Regions from separate parts of the Thioclava sp. F28-4 genome, predicted to be linked through region 1. Evidence: riboswitches for the same ligand, from Rfam matches in the RefSeq annotation. Region 1 holds a riboswitch; the other holds the start of a gene.
What was found. A riboswitch is a leader RNA that binds a small molecule or an ion and turns the genes downstream of it on or off. The one in region 1 is predicted to bind cobalamin.
Positions count from the first base shown of each region.

Region 2: linked by a shared signal. The riboswitch ahead of BMI87_RS09555 (TonB-dependent siderophore receptor) and the one ahead of nrdH (glutaredoxin-like protein NrdH) in region 1 are both predicted to bind cobalamin.

Region 1 covers NZ_MPZQ01000001.1:57,727-67,256, reverse strand. Annotated here, with positions in the region: gene BMI87_RS00325 (efflux RND transporter periplasmic adaptor subunit) at 1-134, opposite strand, end outside; gene BMI87_RS00320 (ABC transporter substrate-binding protein) at 367-1,272, shown strand; gene BMI87_RS00315 (ABC transporter permease) at 1,296-2,465, shown strand; gene BMI87_RS00310 (ABC transporter ATP-binding protein) at 2,462-3,397, shown strand; gene BMI87_RS00305 (ABC transporter permease) at 3,394-4,149, shown strand; gene nrdF (class 1b ribonucleoside-diphosphate reductase subunit beta) at 4,208-5,197, opposite strand; gene nrdE (class 1b ribonucleoside-diphosphate reductase subunit alpha) at 5,206-7,365, opposite strand; gene nrdI (class Ib ribonucleoside-diphosphate reductase assembly flavoprotein NrdI) at 7,347-7,769, opposite strand; gene nrdH (glutaredoxin-like protein NrdH) at 7,782-8,003, opposite strand; cobalamin riboswitch at 8,099-8,294, opposite strand; gene BMI87_RS00280 (homocysteine S-methyltransferase family protein) at 8,372-9,421, opposite strand.
Region 2 covers NZ_MPZQ01000003.1:402,112-411,641, forward strand. Annotated here, with positions in the region: gene BMI87_RS09530 (FMN-binding glutamate synthase family protein) at 1-1,345, opposite strand, end outside; gene BMI87_RS09535 (cobalamin-binding protein) at 1,423-2,214, opposite strand; gene BMI87_RS09540 (ABC transporter ATP-binding protein) at 2,214-2,960, opposite strand; gene BMI87_RS09545 (iron ABC transporter permease) at 2,960-3,943, opposite strand; gene BMI87_RS09550 (ABC transporter substrate-binding protein) at 3,940-4,806, opposite strand; gene BMI87_RS09555 (TonB-dependent siderophore receptor) at 4,793-6,616, opposite strand; cobalamin riboswitch at 6,753-6,947, opposite strand; gene BMI87_RS09560 (DUF475 domain-containing protein) at 6,977-8,023, opposite strand; gene BMI87_RS09565 (DUF1499 domain-containing protein) at 8,138-8,563, opposite strand; gene speB (agmatinase) at 8,560-9,530, opposite strand, start outside.

The DNA.
Region 1 (9,530 bases):
GTCGCCGGGCGATTCGCCTCGCTCGGGCTGGGCAGAGCTTTCAGATCGCCCGCAAAGACGATCGCGGCCACACCGAGTGCGGTCGGAACCGCCACCATCGCGAGCCGTGCGAGGCCCGTTCCAATTCCAACCATGACGTCCCTCTTCGCGCATGTCTTTTGACTACTTATGCAAACCTGAGCGCGTCGGGCTAGCGCAAATGTGACGCACCCCCTGAAAGGCCCGATGGCCGGGCCGGGGCGTCGCATGCGGCTGGTGGGCCGACGACGCGGCCCCGGAGGCTTGGCGGGCGCGGGTCGGGCCCTACCTCAGGCGAGATCACGTCTCGAGACACGCACAGACATCAGTCAGGGAGCCAGACCAGCCATGAAATATCCTCTCATCGTGGCCGCTGCGGTCTTCGGGGGCGCGCTCGCCTCCGCCGCGCAGGCCGATATCACCGTCTCGTCCAAGATCGACACCGAAGGCGGTCTCTTGGGCAACATCATCGCGCTATCGCTGGAAAATGCCGGGATGCCGGTGGAGCGGCGGTTGCAGCTGGGCGGCACGCAGGTCGTGCGCAAGGCGATCCTCGCGGGCCAGATCGACATCTACCCAGAATATACCGGCAACGCGGCCTATTTCTTCAACGAGGCCGATAGCGACATCTGGAAGGATGCCACGAAGGCCCATGACCGCGCCGCCGAGCTCGACAAGCAGAACGACATCACTTGGCTCGACTCCGCGCCGGCCAACAACACCTGGGCGATTGCGGTGACGGGCGCGCTGGCCAAGGAGAACGACCTCACCACCATGTCCGATTTCGGCAAATGGGTGTCGAAGGGCGGCGATGTGAAGCTCGCAGCCTCGACCGAGTTCGTCTCGTCCCCCGCCGTGCTGCCCGCGATGCAGACGGCCTACGGGTTCAAGCTGAGCCCCGATCAGACCGTGGTTCTGTCGGGCGGGGACACGGCGGCGACCATTCAGGCGGCGGCGCGCGGCACCTCGGGGGTGAACGCGGCGATGGCCTATGGCACCGATGGCGGTGTCGGCGCGGCGGGGCTCGTCGTGATGGAAGACGACAAGGGCGTGCAGCCGGTCTACGAGCCCACCCCGATCGTGCGCGACGCGGTGCTGAAGGAATATCCGAAGATCCCCGAGGTTCTTAACCCGATCTTCGACAAGCTCGACATGCAGACGCTGCAAAAGCTGAACGGTCGTATTCAGGTCGGCGGTGAGCCCGCCGAGGCGGTCGCGAAGGACTACCTGACGCAGATCGGAGTGCTGAACTGACTGCGGCGGCGCGCAAACGGGCGGTGACGCGCTCCGCGATGGCGGGGCTGTCGCCGCCGGGCGTGCTGTTTGCGGTGCTGGGTCTGGCCGCGATCTTCGCGCCCTTCATGACCTTGGCGGCGAACCGGATCGTCGCCGGTGAGGGCAGGGCGCTCTGGACCCTCGCCGCGCCGCAGGTCACGGGGCCGGGGATCGCGCTGATGCTGTTGGGGCTCGCCTTGGGGCTGCCCGCCGCGCGGCCCTTTCTGCGCATCGCGGGGGCTGCGCTTGGCCTTGCGGGGCTGGTCTGGCTGCTGGTTCTCGGCGCGTCTTCCCTGCTCGAGGAGGCAGGGGAGTATGCCCGCGTCTCTCCGGCGGCGGGCTTCTGGTTCCTGCTGGTGGTCTTCGCGCTGATGATGGCCGATGCGCTTTCCGCGCTGTCGCCGGGGCCTGCCGCGCGGGCGGGGCTGCTGGTGCTGGTGCTTGCGCTGATTGGCGCGCTGCTGTGGTCGGGGGCGCTGAGCGATCTGTCCATCGCGCAGGAATTCGCGAGCCGCAAGGATGCCTTCTACACCGCGAGCCTGCGCCATCTGGGACTTGCCTTCGGCTCGCTTCTGGCGGCGGCGGTGATCGGCCTGCCGCTGGGCGTGATGTCCCACCGCAACGCCGGGCTACGCCGCGCGCTCTTGCCGGTGCTGAGCTTCCTGCAGACGATTCCGTCGCTTGCGATGTTCGGGATCATGATCCCGGTTCTAAGCTGGCTGAGCGGCGTCATCCCCGGCGCCCGCGCGATCGGCATCGCCGGGATCGGCTTCGCGCCGGCCTTCCTCGCGCTGACCCTCTATTCGCTGCTGCCCGTGGTCGCCAATGTGCTGGCCGGGCTGCGCACCGCGCCCGCCGCCACGCTCGAGGCCGCGCGCGGGATGGGCATGACATGGCGCCAGCGTCTGACCCGGGTGGAACTGCCGCTGGGCCTGCCGGTGGTGCTGGCGGGGCTGCGCATCGTGCTCGTGCAGAATATCGGACTGGCGGTGATCGCCGGGCTGATCGGCGGCGGCGGCTACGGCACCTTCGTGTTTCAGGGCCTCAACCAGACGGCGGGCGACCTGATCTTGCTGGGCGCATTGCCCACTGTTGCGCTGGCGCTGATCTCGGCCATCGCGATGGACATCCTCGTCGAACTGACGACCCCCCGAACGGAGCGAGAAGAATGATCGAAATCGACGAGATTACGAAGCTCTATGAGGACACCGCGGCGGTCGACCACGTGTCGATGACGGTCGAGACCGGCACGATCACGGTGATCGTGGGCACGTCCGGCTCGGGCAAGACCACGCTTCTGCGGATGATCAACCGGTTGATCGAACCGAGTTCCGGCGAGGTGCGGATCAACGGCGAGGTCACAAGCGCGCTGGCCAAGCACGAGCTGCGCCGCCGGATCGGCTATGTCATTCAGGGCGACGGGCTGTTCCCACATTACACGATCGCGGGCAATATCGGCGCGGTGCCCAAGCTGCTCGGCTGGTCCAAGGACAAGACGCGCGCCCGTGTCGACGAGTTGCTGGACCTGTTCTCGATGGAGCCCGCGCAGTTTCGCGACCGCTACCCGGCGGAGCTGTCGGGCGGCCAGCAACAGCGCGTCGGCGTAGCGCGCGCGCTCGCCTCGCGCCCCGATCTGCTGCTGATGGACGAACCCTTCGGCGCGCTCGACCCGATCATTCGGGGCCGGGCGCAAGCCGATCTGAGACATATCCAGCGTCAGTTGGGCTCGACCATCGTGCTCGTGACGCATGACATGGAAGAGGCGATCCATCTGGGCGACCGGGTGGCGGTGATGGATGGCGGCAAGCTGCTGCAACATGGCACGCCCGCCGAAATCATCGCCGCGCCCGCGACCGATTTCGTGGCGCAGATGGTGGGCGGCGTGGACCGTCCGCTGCGGCTGTTGTCGTTGATCCCGGTGTCGGAGGTGCTGGAAGACGGCACTGCCGAGGGCGAGCCCATCGCGCCCGACACGAGCCTGCGCGATGCGCTGTCGCTGTGCCTCTGGCGCCGCGTCGAGGCGCTGCCGGTGGCCGATGGGGACACACCGCTTGGCCGGGTCACGCTGGCAACGATCCGTGCCCGCGCGGCGGAGTTGGCATGAGCCGTAGCGGCATGATCCGAGCCGCCTGCGTGGGGCTGCTTCTGGCGCTGGTTCTGCGCCCGCATTGGTTCGCGCCGGTCTTTGCGCCCTTCGCCCCGGCGGGCGGTCCGGTGATCTACGAGCGCGCCTCGATCCTGTCGCTCTCGCTGAGCCATCTGGGGCTCGTGGCGCTGGCCTCCGGGCTGGCGACGCTCGTCGCGGTGGGCCTTGCCATCCTCGTGACGCGGCCTGCGGGCGCGGCCTTCCTGCCGCTGTCGCGCACGATTACCAATATCGGCCAGACCTTTCCGCCCGTCGCGGTGCTGGCGCTGGCGGTGCCCGCGCTCGGTTTCGGGGCGGGGCCGACGCTGGTGGCGCTGTTCCTCTACGGGTTGCTGCCGATCTTCGAGACGGCCATCGCGGGGCTCTCGACCCTGCCGCCCGCGACGATGGAGGCCGCCCGCGGCATCGGCCTGACTCGATGGCAACGTCTGATCCGGGTGGAACTGCCGCTGGCGCTGCCAGTAATCCTGACGGGCATCCGGCTGTCGGTGGTGATTGCAATCGGCACGGCGACCGTCGGCTCCACCGTGGCCGCGCGCACTTTGGGCGAGGTGATCATCGCGGGGCTTCTGACGAGCAACACCGCCTTCGTCCTGCAAGGCGGCGTGATCGTGGGGCTGTTCGCGGTGCTCGTCTACGACGCGCTGAGCCTGTTGGAGACCGCTCTGACGCGGCGTTTGGGCAGGCAGTCCGTCGGGGCCGATACCTGAAACCGGGCAGGCTCGAGGAGCGACCCGCGCCCCGTCTGAGGCGCGGGCGGCGGCGGGTTCAGAACGCCCAGTCCTCGTCCTCGGTCGCGACCGCCTTGCCGATCACATAGCTCGACCCCGAGCCCGAGAAGAAGTCGTGGTTCTCGTCCGATCCGGGCGAGAGGGCGGCGAGGATCGCGGGGTTCACGCGGGTGGCCTCGTCGGGGAATAGCGCCTCGTAGCCGAGGTTCTGCAGCGCCTTGTTGGCGTTGTAATGCAGGAAGTGCTTCACATCCTCGGTCAGGCCCAGACCGTCGTAGAGCTGCTCGGTATAGCGGCCCTCGATGTCATAGAGGTCGAACATCAGCGAGAAGGCGAAATCCTTGATCTCGGCGCGCTCGGCCTCGGTCACATGCTCCAGCGCGCGCTGGAACTTGTAGCCGATGTAATAGCCGTGGATCGCCTCGTCGCGGATGATCAGGCGGATCAGGTCGGCGGTGTTGGTCAGGCGTGCGCGGCTCGACCAGTGCATCGGCAGGTAGAAGCCCGAATAGAACAGGAAGCTTTCCAGAAAGACGCTCGCGACCTTGCGTTTGAGCGGGCTCCCGGTCGCGTCATATTCGTCAAGGATCAGCCGCGACTTGGCCTGCAGATGCGGGTTTTCTTGCGACCAGCGGAAGGCCTCGTCGACCTCTGCGGTGTTGCACAAAGTCGAGAAGACAGACGAATAACTGCGCGCGTGCACAGCCTCCATGAAGGCGATGTTGGACAGCACGGCTTCCTCATGGGGCGTGGCCGCATCCGCCATCAGCGCGGGCGCGCCGACCGTGTTCTGGATCGTGTCCAGCAGCGTCAGCCCGGTGAAAACCCGGATCGTGAGGGTCTGTTCGTCCTCGGTCAGTTGCGACCAGCTTTGGATGTCATTCGACAGCGGCACCTTCTCGGGCAGCCAGAAATTCGACGTGAGCCGGTTCCAGACCTCCAGATCCTTGTCGTCCTGAAGGCGGTTCCAGTTGACGGCGCGCGGAACGGGCCGGGGAACGGGGCGGGGCGTGTGCAGATCTTTCATGGCGGGCCTCACAGGGAACAGGATACGCAGCCCTGCACCTCGGTCCCCTCAAGGGCCGCTTGGCGCAGGCGGATGTAGTAGATGGTCTTGATGCCGCCCCGCCATGCGTAGATCTGGGCGCGGTTGATGTCGCGGGTCGTGGCCTCGGCGGGGAAGAACAGCGTCAGCGAGAGCCCCTGATCGACATGCTCGGTCGCCGCCGCGTAGGTGTCGATGATCGCCTCGGGACCGATCTGATAGGCGTCGCGGTAGAACTCCAGATTGTCGTTCGTCATGTAGGGCGCGGGGTAATAGACCCGGCCGATCTTGCCTTCCTTGCGGATCTCGATCTTCGCGGTGATCGGGTGGATCGAGGCGGTGGCGTTGTTGATATAGCTGATCGAGCCGGTCGGCGGCACGGCTTGCAGATTGCGGTTCCACAGGCCGGTCTCCATCACCCGTTCGCGCAGGGCGGCCCAGTCGTCGCGCGAGGGCAGGGTGATCCCGAAGCGGTCGAACAGGGCGGTGACGGTCTCGCTTTCAGGCAGCCAATCGCGGGTCACGTATTTCTCGAAGAAGCTGCCATCCGCATAGGCGGACGCTTCGAACCCCTTGAAGCTGCGCCCGTGCTCGGCTGCCAGCCGGTTCGATTCCGCCAGCGCGTGATAGGCCACGGCGGCGAAATAGACGGAGGTGAACTCAATCCCCTCGGGGCTGCCGTAATGGATGCGCTCGCGGGCGAGGAAGCCGTGCAGGTTCATCTGGCCCAGCCCGATCGCGTGGCTTTCCTCATTGCCCTTGCGGATCGAGGGGACGGCGTTGATGGCGCTCATCTCCGACACCGCCGAAAGCGCGCGGATCGCCGCCCCGACGCTTGCGCCCAGATCGCCGCCATCCATCACCTTCGCGATGTTGAGAGAGCCCAGATTGCACGAGATATCGGTGCCCATCCGCGCATAGCCCAGATCCTCGTCGAATTCCGAGGGCTCGGCCACCTGCAGGATTTCCGAACACAGGTTCGACATGGTGATGCGCCCCGCGATCGGGTTGGCGCGGTTCACCGTGTCCTCGAACATGATGTAGGGATAGCCGCTTTCGAACTGGATCTCAGCCAGCGTCTGGAAGAAGGCGCGGGCGTTGATCTTGCGTTTGCGGATGCGCGCGTCATCGACCATCTCGTGATATTTCTCGGTCACGGAAATCTCCGAGAAGGCGCAGCCATAGACCCGCTCCACGTCATGGGGCGAGAAGAGATACATCTCCTCGTTCTTCTTCGCGAGTTCGAAGGTGATATCGGGAATCACCACGCCGAGGCTCAGCGTCTTGATCCGGATTTTCTCGTCCGCATTCTCGCGCTTGGTGTCGAGGAAGCGCAGGATGTCGGGGTGATGGGCGTGCAGATAGACCGCGCCCGCGCCCTGACGCGCGCCGAGCTGGTTGGCGTAGCTGAAACTGTCTTCGAGCAGCTTCATCACCGGGATCACGCCCGAGGACTGGTTCTCGATCCCTTTGATCGGCGCGCCATATTCGCGGATATTGGTCAGCATCAGGGCCACGCCGCCGCCGCGTTTCGACAGTTGCAGCGCCGAGTTGATGCCGCGCCCGATGCTTTCCATGTTGTCTTCCAGCCGCAGCAGGAAACACGACACGAATTCGCCCCGCGCCTTTTTGCCCGCATTGAGGAAGGTCGGCGTCGCGGGCTGGAAGCGGCCTGCCAGCATCTCTTCCATCAGCCGCATCGCCAGCGCCTCGTCGCCGCGCGCGAGTGTCAGCGCCACCATCACGACCCGATCCTCGTAGCGTTCGAGATACCGCTGCCCGTCGCGGGTCTTCAACGTGTAGGAGGTGTAATATTTGAACGCGCCGAGGAAGGTCGGAAAGCGGAACTTGGCAGCAAAGGCCGCGTCCCAGATCGCGCGCTGGAAGTTGCGCGAATACTGATCGAGCACGGCGGCGTCGTAATAGCCTTCCTCCACGAGATAGCCGAGCTTTTCATCCAGCGAATGGAAAAACACCGTGTTCTGGTTCACATGGCGCAGGAAATATTGCCGCGCCGCCATCCGGTCGGCGTCGAAGCGGATATTGCCCTCCGCATCATAGAGGTTGAGCATCGCATTGAGCGCGTGGTGATCAAGCCCCGCGAATTCAGAGGCCATGGCCCCGCTCGGTTTCACGTCGCTATCGAGCATTCCTGCCTCCAGAAGGTTTCGAGACCTGCGCGTACGCGGGCGATGTCACTGTCCGTGCCTGCCAGCTCGAACCGGTAAAGCACGGGGATATTGCATTTGCGCGCCAGCAGATCGCCCGCGCAGGCGAAGAGTGCGCCGAAATTGCGATTGCCGCTGGCGATGACGCCGCACAGGCCCGCGCGGCGGGTGGGGTCGTTGAGAAAGGCGATGACCGGTTTCGCGACCGCACCTCGCCCCTTGCCGTCGGCATAGCTCGGGCAGATCAGGACATAGGGGCCGGGCGGGGTCGGCATCGGAGCCTCAGCCGAAACGGGCAGGCGCAGCGCGGGCAGGCCCAGCCGCTCCACGAAGCGCTGCGTGTTTCCCGACGCCGAGGAGTAATAGATCAGCTTTGCCTGTCCCATCGCGGCTAGGTCTCAGGCCAGCCGGTTGATCATGTCGGGGCGAAAGCCCGCCCAGTGATCCTCGTTCGCGATCACGACCGGGGCCTGACGGTAGCCGAGGTCCTGCACCATCTCCATCGCCGCGGCATCTTCGGTCAGGTCGATCACGTTGTAATCGATCCCCTTGGCATCGAGCGCGCGGGTCGTGGCGGTGCATTGAACGCAGGCCGGTTTCGAATAGACGGTGATGGTCATGGTTCCTGTCCCTTTGTTTGCTGTCGGCAGCGCGGGACAAGGCTCGTGGGCAGGGCGCAAAGCGAACTGCCACGCGCCCGGGCCCTCCGCCGCGGTCGTCGTCTATCTGCTCTGGCAGGTCTCCTGGCTCGCGGCTCGAACGCCTCTCGGTCCGTCTTCCCGGCGCATCGCACCAGTGACATTCGGACTTGAGGCTCGCCGCTTACAGTTGCGGGGGCAGCGCCGGACTCTCACCGGCTTCCCTCTTCGCCTGCGGAGTGACTCGCAGGAACCAAAGCAACATCATATTGGGTTAATGCGATAAAGGCTGTCAATATATAGATTGCCCTGCCGCGCGAAATGCGCGCGCGACAGGGCAGCGTTAAGCCTCAGGCGCCGTCGCCAAGGGCCCGGATATGCGCCGGGAGGCGGGCGTTCTGACCATACATGAAGTGGTTCTCCATCCGCTCCGAGAAGCGGCTGGCCTCGGTCTCGCGGCCCACGGCCTCGGCCATTTCGCGGATATGCATCGGGCTCGCCCCGCAGCACACGCCAAGGTAATTCACCCCGATCGCCTGCGCCTCACGCGCGAAGGCGCCGATCTCGTAGCGGTTACACGCCAGCGGATCGAGCGCGGTCGGGAAGGTCCGGCCATGCGGCGAGGGGCAGGTGCAGCCGTTGTGATCGGAGAGGTTGAAGAAGGTGGGCTCCTCCGTCGTGGTCCGGTAGGGCACGGGCAGGGCGCCGACATGGCAGCTTACCGCTGCGCGCACCTTGCGCAGCCACGGCATCATCGTCTGCGGCCCGCGGAAGCAGTTCAGCCCGACGACATCGGCGCCCGCCTGTTCGAGCTGCTGGCAGGTCTCGACGATGCCGACCCCGTCCATCATCTCGTTGGCCGCCATCGGCGCCAGCGTCAGCACCACCGGCAGACCCGACGCCTTCGCGGCCTCCAGCGCACACAGCGCCTCGCCCGCATAGTAGAAGGTCTCGCCGATGATAATGTCCGCGCCTTCCTCGACTGCCCAGCCGATCATCTCGTCGAACATTGCGCGCACCTCGGCCTGCCGTGCCGGATCGGTCGGGTCCCAGATATTCGTGTTCGAGATATTGCCCGCCATCAGGTTGCCGGTCTTCGCATTGGCGACCTCGCGCGCGATTTTCAGCGCCGCGCGGTTGAGCGGCTCCAGCAGGTCTTCCTTGCCGATCACGCGCATCTTCTCGCGGTGACCGTTATAGGTGAAGGCCTCGACGATATCGCTGCCGGCGCGCTGGAAATCGATATGCAGATTGCGCAGCGCCTGCGGGTATTCGAGCGCCACCTCGGGCACGAATTCCCCGGCGGTCAGATAGCCGCGCCGTTCCAGTTCGAACAGAAAGCCCTCGGCGCAGATCACCGGGCGCGCGTCGAGCAGGCGGGTCAGTTTGTTGTCATTCATGGAGAGATCCTCTCAGTTCATCCATGACCATCGTTTGAAGTGCCGAGCCTCACAGGGAACGGGGCTGTCGTTCCCTGCTGCAATGGTCCTCGGCCGGGCCGCAGAATGC
Region 2 (9,530 bases), on a different contig from region 1:
ACTTTTCCGGCACGACGAGAGCGCGCTGACGGATCGGGTCCTGCGTGGTCACCCCGGTCGGGCATTTGTTCGTGTGGCACGACTGCGCCTGAATGCAGCCGATCGAGAACATGAAGCCCCGCGCCGAGTTCGCCCAATCCGCCCCGATCGCCAGAACCTTGGCGATGTGGAAGGCGGTCACGACCTTGCCCGACGCCCCGATCTTCACCTGATCGCGCAGCCCCGCCCCGCGCAGCGTGTTATGCACGAAGCTCAAGCCTTCCACGAGCGGGAAGCCCATGTGGTTCGCGAATTCCAGAGGCGCGGCCCCGGTGCCGCCCTCCTTGCCATCGACCACGATGAAATCGGGGGTGATGCCGGTTTCCAGCATCGCCTTGACGATGCACATGAATTCGCGGCGGTGACCGACGCAGAGCTTGAAGCCAACCGGCTTGCCGCCCGACAGCTCGCGCAGCTGGCCGATGAATTCCATCATCTCCAGCGGGGTCGAGAAGGCCGAATGCGAGGCGGGCGAGATGCAGTCGCGATCCATCGGGATGTCGCGCGCCTCGGCGATCTCGGGGGTGATCTTGGCCGCAGGCAGCATGCCGCCATGGCCCGGCTTCGCGCCCTGGCTCAGCTTCAGCTCAATCATCTTGACCTGAGGGTCCTGCGCGCGTTTGGCGAATTTCTCGGGGTTGAAGCTGCCATCATGGTTGCGACAGCCGAAATAGCCCGAGCCGACCTCATAGATCAGATCGCCGCCCTCACGGTGATAGCGCGAAATCCCGCCCTCGCCCGTGTCATGCGCGAAGCCGCCCATCTTCGCGCCCTTGTTGAGCGCCATGATCGCATTCGCCGACAGCGCCCCGAAGGACATGGCCGAGATATTGTAGATCGACGCCTTGTAGGGCTGCTTGCACGCCTCCCCGCCGATCTCGACGCGGAAATCGCTATCCTCGATATGGCGCGGCTTCACCGAATGGGTGATCCACTGATAGCCCGATTCCGAGACGCGGATACGGGTGCCGAAGGGTTTGGCATCCTCGATATCCTTGGCGCGCTGATAGACGATCGTGCGGGTCGCGCGGGAGAACGGAATGTCTTCGTCGTCCCCCTCGATCAGGTATTGGCGGATCTCGGGGCGGATTTCCTCGAAGAAGAAGCGCAGATGGCCGAGGATCGGATAGTTCCGGGTGATCGCGTGTTTGGTCTGGATCAGATCGTGGATCCCGACCAGCGTCAGGAAACCGAAGAGGATCGCGATGACCAGAAACCAATCGGTAAGGATCAAACCGGAAACTGCTGCGAGCGTCAGCAGAGCTGACAAGACGAGTGGTGAAAACCGTATAAAACGCGTGAACATGCCCCCTCCCGCGGGGTAAGTAGCCTCTGTTCCTGCGCGGACACTCTAGCGCGCGAGGGCTCTATGTCTAAGAACTATTACGCCCGCAACCCCGGATCGGACCAGATCGCGGCCTCCAGCGCGTCGAGCCCGTCGGTCAGCGCTGCAGGCCCGGGCTGCAGGATCAGGGTGGATTTGACCTCGTGCAGCCGGTTTCGCGCAACAGCCGGAACGTCCTGCCAGCCTGGCCTTGCGGAAACTTTCTCGGGACGGAACTTCTTGCCGCACCACGACCCCACGATGACCTCGGGCGCGGCGGCGATCACTTGTTCGGGAGTGACGATGCGATCCTTGGCTTTGCCCTCTCTCGCCAGATCGGCGAAGACATCGCGCCCGCCTGCGATCTCGATCAGCTCCGACACCCAGCCCACGGCAGAGATCAGCGGTTCGTCCCATTCCTCGAACCAGACGCGCGGACGGTTGGGGCGCGGCTTCGCGGCGATCTCCGCCAGACGCGTTTCGTAACCCGCGGCGAGCAGTTCCGCACGCTCGGTGCAGCCCACCAGCGCGCCCACCGTGCAGATCATGTCGAGGATGCCCGCGACCGAGCGTTGGTTGAACGCGTGCACGGCGACGCCCTCGCGTACCAGCCCCTCGACGATATCGGCCTGAAGGTCCGAGAAGGTCAGAACGAGGTCCGGCTTCAGCGCGAGGATCTTCGGCAGATCGGCGGAGATGAAGGCCGAGACGCGCGGCTTTTCCTGACGCACCCGTTTGGGTCGCACCGCGTAGCCAGAGACGCCGACGATGCGCGCGTCCTCACCCAGAAGGTAAAGTGTCTCGACCGCCTCCTCGGTCAGGCAGACGATGCGCTCGGCCGGAAATGCCATCAGACCCCCAATGTGGAAAGCGGTTGAAAAACGGGGCCTTCCGGCGTGTTCTTGAAGTGCGCGCGGATGTGGAAGACCTCGGCCAGAAGCGTCGCGGTCAGCACCTCGCCGGGCGCACCGTCCGCGACCAGCCGCCCGCGATCCATCACCCAAAGTCGGGTGCAATGGCGCGCCGCCAGCCCGAGATCATGCAGCGAAGTGACCACTGCGCCGCCCGCCTGCGCATGGGAGGTGAAGACCTGCATCGTCGCGATCTGCGCCGCCGGATCGAGGCCTGCGATAGGCTCGTCGGCGAGGATCAGCGGGCTTTCCTGCGCGAGCGCCCGCGCGATCAGCACCCGAGCCTGCTCGCCGCCAGAGAGCTGCGTGGCGGCACGGTCGCGGTAGTTGTCGAGCCCCATCCGACGCAGCGCTTCCTCCACTGCAGCCGCCCCGCGCGTCGCCTGATCGCGGCCATGCGGCAGCCGCCCCAGCGCGACGAGATCGGCGACCGACAGCCCCCAGGCAATCTCGCGCGCCTGCGGCAGCCACGCCGCCGCCCGCGCCCGCGCCATCGGGTCGAGCGCGGAAAGCGAGCTGTCCCCGCGATGCGACAAAAGCCCCATCGCGCCCCGCAGCAGCGAGGTCTTGCCCGCACCATTGGGCCCGATCAGCCCGATCACCTCGCCCGGCCCGACCTGCGCCGAGACGCGATCGACCACCGGACATTCGCCGCGTAGAACGGTGAGGTTTTCCAACTCCAGCATCAGCCCTCGCGCCCCATTTTGCGTATCATCGACAGGAAGAACGGCGCCCCGACCAGCGCGGTCAGAACGCCCAGTTTCAGGTCGCGCTCGGGCGCGATCACCCGCGTCGCGATATCGGCCAGCGTCAGCATCGCCGCCCCGCCAAGCGCCGAAGCCGGAAGCAGCCGCGAGGGCCGCGCGCCCACGGATTTGCGCAGCAGATGCGGCACGACGAGGCCGACGAAGCCGATCGCGCCCGCTACAGCCGTGGCCGCGCCCACCATCAGCGCCGTGCCGAAGACAATCTGAAGCCTGAGCTTTTTCAAAGAGATGCCCATCGAAGCTGCAGCATCTTCCCCAAGGCTCAGCGCATCCAGCCCAGCCCCCGCGCGCAGCAGGATCAGCGCGCCGACGATCAGGAACGGCAGCGCCAGCGCCACATGGGTCATCGAGCGATCGGCGAGCGAGCCCATCATCCAGAACACGATCTCGGCCGCGGCATAGGGCGACGGCGCGAGGTTCAGCACCAGCGCGGTCGCCGCCGCCGCCAGCGCCGAGACCGCGATCCCCGCAAGGATCAGCACGAGCGCCCGACCCTCGCGCCCCGCAAGGATCAGGATCAGTGCGACGGCCACACCCGCGCCCGCCAGCGCCGCCAGCGGCAGAGCCAGAGCGAAGAGCGCGTAGAGCCCGGTCTGGATCGCAATCACAGCGCCGAGCGCCGCGCCGGCAGAGGTCCCGATCAGTCCCGGCTCGGCCAGCGGGTTACGCAGGAAGCCTTGCATCGCGGCGCCCGACAGCCCCAGTGCGGCGCCGACGCCGATCCCGAGGATCGCGCGCGGCAGGCGCAACTCGCGCATCACCAGCCCTGCGGCTCCATCGCCAGAGATCAGCGCGGAGAGGCCGTGAAGCGGCGAAATGCCCGACGGCCCGATCAGCAGCGAGGCTGCGAAAAGCACCGCACAGAGGACGGAGAGAAGAATGAAGATCGTGCGATAACTCATTGCGTCAACTTCTTTTTCTCGATTTCACGCCCGAGCTTTGCCAGCATCTCCACCGCATTCAGCATCGCGGGCGCGCCACAGGTCCAGCTTGCATCGCGCAGCCCCCGCACGACCGGCAGATCGCGCAGCACCGGATGCGCCAACACCTCCTGCGCGCGGCTCGTGCCGGTGCCGCCTTGCGAGCCGCCGACGACCACCAGATCGGGGCGATCCATCACCAGATCTTCCAGCGGCAACCGTCCGCCCCAGTCGAGCCCCGGCCCGCTGACGACGTTCTCAAACCCTGCCATTTCAAGGATTTGCCCTTCAAGGGTCCGCGGCCCGTAGCCATAGCCCGAGGGCCCGATGATCGCAGCTTTCAGCCCCGGCGCGGGCGTCTCGATCGCTGCCAGCCGCGCATCGAAATCCGCGAGCATCTTTGCCGCGCGGTCGGGATGGCCAAGCAGCTTACCCATCGTCTCGATCCGGCCCCGAATTTCGGGCAGCGAGGTGCCGGGCGGCAGTTGCTCGACCCGGATCCCGAGCGTGCGCAACATGCGGATCGTATCCGGGTTCGACCATGTATCGGCCAGAACGAGATCGGGATGGAGAATAGAAATTTCTTCGGCACGCCCGTAGTTTACAGGCAGGTCTTCAGCCTGTTTCCAATGCACCGACATCGACGGATCGGTCGCGAAATGGCTGACCGAGACGATCTGCGACGGATCGGCCAGCGCCAGCGCCAACTGATCCGTGCAGAGGTTCATGGACACGACACGCTGCGGCACGTCGTCCGCAGTCTCCCCCGCCCATGCGGAGGAGGTCGCCGCCAAGGCGGCGAAAAGGGCGGCGCAAACCGCCCCTTTCAGATCAGAACCGCGCACGCAGCCCCACATAGGCGGCGCGACCCGAGGTGCCGTAGCCCGGCCAGAGCTGGTAATCGGTGTCGGTCAGGTTCTCGATACGCAGATAGGCCTCTTTGTCATTGCCCAGATCGTAGGTCATCTGCGCGTTCAGCAGGCCGTAATCGGGCTGGCTCTGACGATCGGTGACCACGCGCATATCGGCGGCGAGCGTGAGCTTGTCAGTCACCTGCGCGTCGATCCCGGCGGTCAGCGTGTGGCGCCCGAAGGCCGAGTTCCACGTCGAGCCGGCAGAGAGCCCGTCGGGGTTCTTCGAATCCAGATAGGTATAGCCGAGGCTGTAATTGACCGTGCTGGAGATCGGCCCCTTCAGACCCAGCTCCAGACCCTGCCGCTTGGCGGTGCCCGAGGTCTGGTAATAGCTGTAGGTCGTGTTGCTGTAGTCGATCAGGTCCTTCACCTCGATATGGAACAGCGTCGCGGTCAGCTTATGCGCACCGAAATCACGCTCGACCCCAAGGTCGTAACTCAGCGATTTCTCGGGCTTGAGATCGGGATTGCCCGCATAGCCGTCATAAAGCTCGTAGCCCGACGGCGCGCGGAACCCGTTGCCCACCGAGGCACGCAAGAGGGTCGCGGCATCGGCCTGCCAGGTGACGCCGAGACGGCCCGTGGTGTTGCCGCCGAAATCCGAGTGATCGTCATGGCGCGCCGAGGCGGTCACGTTCACGCCGTCCATCGGCGAGAAGGCATATTCGCCGAAGACGCCCGTATCCGCGGTCAGAACATCGCCCGTGACATAGGTGCCGGTATAGGTTTCCAGCGTGCGATCCGCGCCGAAGGTCACGCGGCCCGGCCCGAGATCGGTCGAGGCTTTCCAGTCGAGTTTGCGGCGTTTGCCCTCGTAGCCATAGTCATAGACCGGATACCAGCGCGAGGTGGTGTAATAGGTCAGACCGAGCTCGTGATCGAGCGGACCGGTCGCGAATTTGGCAAAGAGACGCCCGCCCCGCTCCTTGTGGATGGTGTATTCGTTGCTGTCCGTGGGCGGCGAGCTGAAGCCGTTATCGAACTCACCCCGGTCGTTCTGCGCAAAGCCGTTGAAGCCGATCAGCAGATTGTCGGAGATGCGCTTCTGCGCGCGCAGGCTCACGCGGTCGGCGCGGTAGCCGTCCTTCTCGGTATTGCCGTTCTTCTTGTCGGCGGCTGAGAAACCAGCGGTGTAGACTTTCGAGAGCTGGATCGCGAGCTCGTCGTCACCCTTCTTCCAACCGAAGTTATAGGCCGCATTCGCGGTCTGGTAGGAACCGAGCTCGACCTTGACGCTTTGGCTCACGCCATCCTCGGTCGGACGCGGCGTGTCGAGGTTGATGACCCCGGCGACCGCCTGCCCGCCATAGACCGCCGATTGCGAGCCGCGCATGATCTCGACCCGGTCGTAGTTGAACGTGTTGAACCGGCCCAGATCGGGCAGCACCTGCGTCGCGGACGGATCGGAGACGTCGATCCCGTCCACCATAACCTTGACGTAGTTCTGCGACACGCCGCGGATGGTGAAGCCGGTCTGCGCGCCCATCGGCCCGCGCGACAGGATGCCGACGCCCGGCGATTGCGCGATCAGATTGGCAAGGCGGGTCTGGCCCGAACGCTCCAGCTCGTTGCGCGACAGCACGGTGACCGCCTGCGCGGTCTTGTCCGACGATTGCGGCTCGAGCGCGCCGTGGTAGATCACGATCTCATCGAGTTGGTAAGGTTGGCTGTCTTGCGCGAGCGCGGGGGCTGCCAGCGCGGTGGTGAGCATCAGGCCCACGGTCAAACGGGTGCGGATCATATCCAATTCCCTCGTATCGCGACTCTGTGGTCGCGTGAACTTCGTATCGTAAGTCTTTGGAAATTTGGAATTTCCGCCGACGGTGAGAATGTCACCACTGACGGAAGACCGCCTCCGCTGCGCGCCCCGCACAGGCAGAAAGGATGAGCGCCTCGGCAGGTCTCCTGGCTCGCGGGTCTTGGTTTCGGCTGGCCTTCCCGGGTCGCCCCAGTGGCTCAGTCAGCCGTCACTCGCCGCTCACAGTTGCGGGGGCAGCCCCGGAATGAATGCACGCATCGCACCGGGTTCCCTTTTCATCCGCCAAGGCGGAACCGAAGTGCCCCTGCTGTGCCGCGCGCGCCGCAGTCTGTCAAGAAAATTTCAACTCTCGACGGCGGCTCTGCTGCGCTTGTTGAAACGGATCGAGGACAGCAGCGCCAGCCCGATCAGCCCCGCCCCGATCAGCCCGGTAATCACCTCGGGCACTTCCACCAACGTCTGCGCGAACATGACGACCGAGAGGATCAGGATCGACCAGAAGGCGCCGTTCTCGAGATAGCGGAATTCGCTGAGCGTGTTGCGCTCCACCAGCATCAGCGTCATCGAGCGCACATACATCGCGCCGATCCCCAGACCGATCGCGATCAGGAACAGGTTCTGGGTCAGCGCGAAGGCCCCGATCACCCCGTCGAAGCTGAAGGACGCGTCGAGCACTTCGAGATAGAGGAACGCGCCGAGGCCCGCCTTGGCCGTCTCGGCGGCGATATTCGTCCGGTCGAGCACGTGGCTCAGCACTTCGACCCCGAGGAAGGTCGCAAGCCCACAGATGGAGGCGAACATGAACTCGTCCTCACGCCCTTCGGGCAGGATCCAGGTAAAGGCCAGAATGACGAGCAGCACGAGCCCGATCTCGAGGCCGCGGATCGAGGCGAGCGCGCGCAGACGGCGCTCCAACGCTCGGATCCAGTCAACCTCTTTGCCCTCGTCGATGAAATAGGTGAGCGCGACCATCATCAGGAAAGCGCCGCCGAAGCCCGCGATCGACAGATGCGCGTCCTCGATGATCTCGGCATATTCCGCCGGATGTTTCGCGGCCAGTTGCACCGCTTCCCACGGTCCGATCCCGGCGGCGATCACGACGATCAGCAGCGGGAACAGGATACGCATCCCGAAGACCGCGATCAGAATACCCCAGGTCAGGAAACGACGCTGCCATTTTGGCGTCATCTGGTGCAGCTTGTTGGCGTTGACGATGGCGTTGTCGAAGCTCAGCGAGATTTCCAGCACGGCGAGCACCGCCGTGATCATCAGGAAAGAGACCGCGCCGCCAAGCCCGCCGGTCTGGGCAAATCCCAGCGCGAACGACCCGACCAGCCCCGCGATGGTGACGGCGATGGCCCAGGAGAAATAACGGTACATGGTGGTCATGCTGGCTCCGGCTGCATGGAGCCTCACTTAGGCTTCGCCCCCTCTCTTCGCAAGGGAGCGCGCCGTCAGAGTTGATCGCTGTGACCCGGCAAGCGCGCCTCGGATCAGCCCCCCCTACAGCCCCGCCTCGTCGAGCCAGCCCATGATCCGGGCCTTGTTCACGCCAAGGTCAGATTTGCCGTAGACGAGATGGCCGCGGATTTGCAGCGTGTTGCCCTCGACCCAAAGCGTGGTGACGTCGGGAAAGCCGAAGAAGGCGGAGCGGGTGACATAGGCCACATGCCCCTCATCGACGCTGCCCGCCACCTGTTTCGTGCGCGCGGTGGCGCGGATGATCTTGTCGAGTGCGGCCATCTGCACCAGCGGATCGGAGACCTCGCGGGCCGCCTGAAACCCGCCCGTCTCGGGGTGATCGCCGGGCGCTTTCGCCAAGCCCTCGACCTTGTAGCGCGCAGGGTCGATCGGGGCGAAGCGCACCCAGCCATCGGCTACGGCAACCGCAGCCAACCCGAGCGCGAGGATCGTCACGGCCCGATTCATGCCGCGCCCTCCCGCAGCCCCCAACCGGCCAGCGCGATCAGCTCGGTCGCGACATGGGCGCCCGCGATGGCCGTCACGCCGGTCGGATCGTAGGGCGGAGAGACCTCGACCACATCGCCACCGATCAGGTTGATCCCTTTCAGCCCGCGCAACAGCTCTGCCGCCTGCCAGCTGGCCAGACCGCCCCAGACCGGCGTGCCGGTGCCGGGCGCGAAGGCCGGGTCGAGCCCGTCGATGTCGAAGGTGATGTAACAGGGCTTGTCGCCCACGACCGCGCGGATGCGTTCCAGCGTGGCCTCGACGCCCTCGCGATGCACCGAAGGCGCATCCACGATCGTCACGCCCAGCGTATCGGGATTGTCGGTGCGGATACCGACCGAGACGGTGTTCTCCGCCTTCACGACGCCCGATTTGATCGCCTTATACAGGAACGTGCCGTGGTCGATCCGGTCCATATCGTCATCGGCCCAAGTGTCGGAATGCGCGTCGAACTGAACGAGCGCGATCTTCCCATGTTTGGCAGCGGCCGCACGCAGGATCGGCAGCGTGATGAAGTGATCGCCGCCCAGCGTGATCGGCACCACGCCCGCCCCGAAGATCGCGCCCAGATGCGCCTCGATCCGGCCCGGCACTTCCGGCACATTGGCATAGTCGAAGGGCATGTCACCGTAATCGACGATGGCGAGTTCCGAGAACGGGTCGTAACCCCAGCCATAGGGCGCGTCGAACGCCTGCAGCGTCGAGGCTTCGCGGATCGCCCGCGGCCCGAAACGCGTACCGGGGCGGTTCGTCACCGCCTGATCGAAGGGGATGCCGGTCACGGCGATCTGCGCGCCCGCGAGGTCCTTCGTATAGCGCCGCCGCAGGAAGCTGGTGGCCCCGCCGAAGGTATTCTCGAAGCTCAGGCCACGTGCCTCTGCCCGCGTAAAAGCCTGATCCACTTGGGTTTTCGCATCTTCCAGAGCCA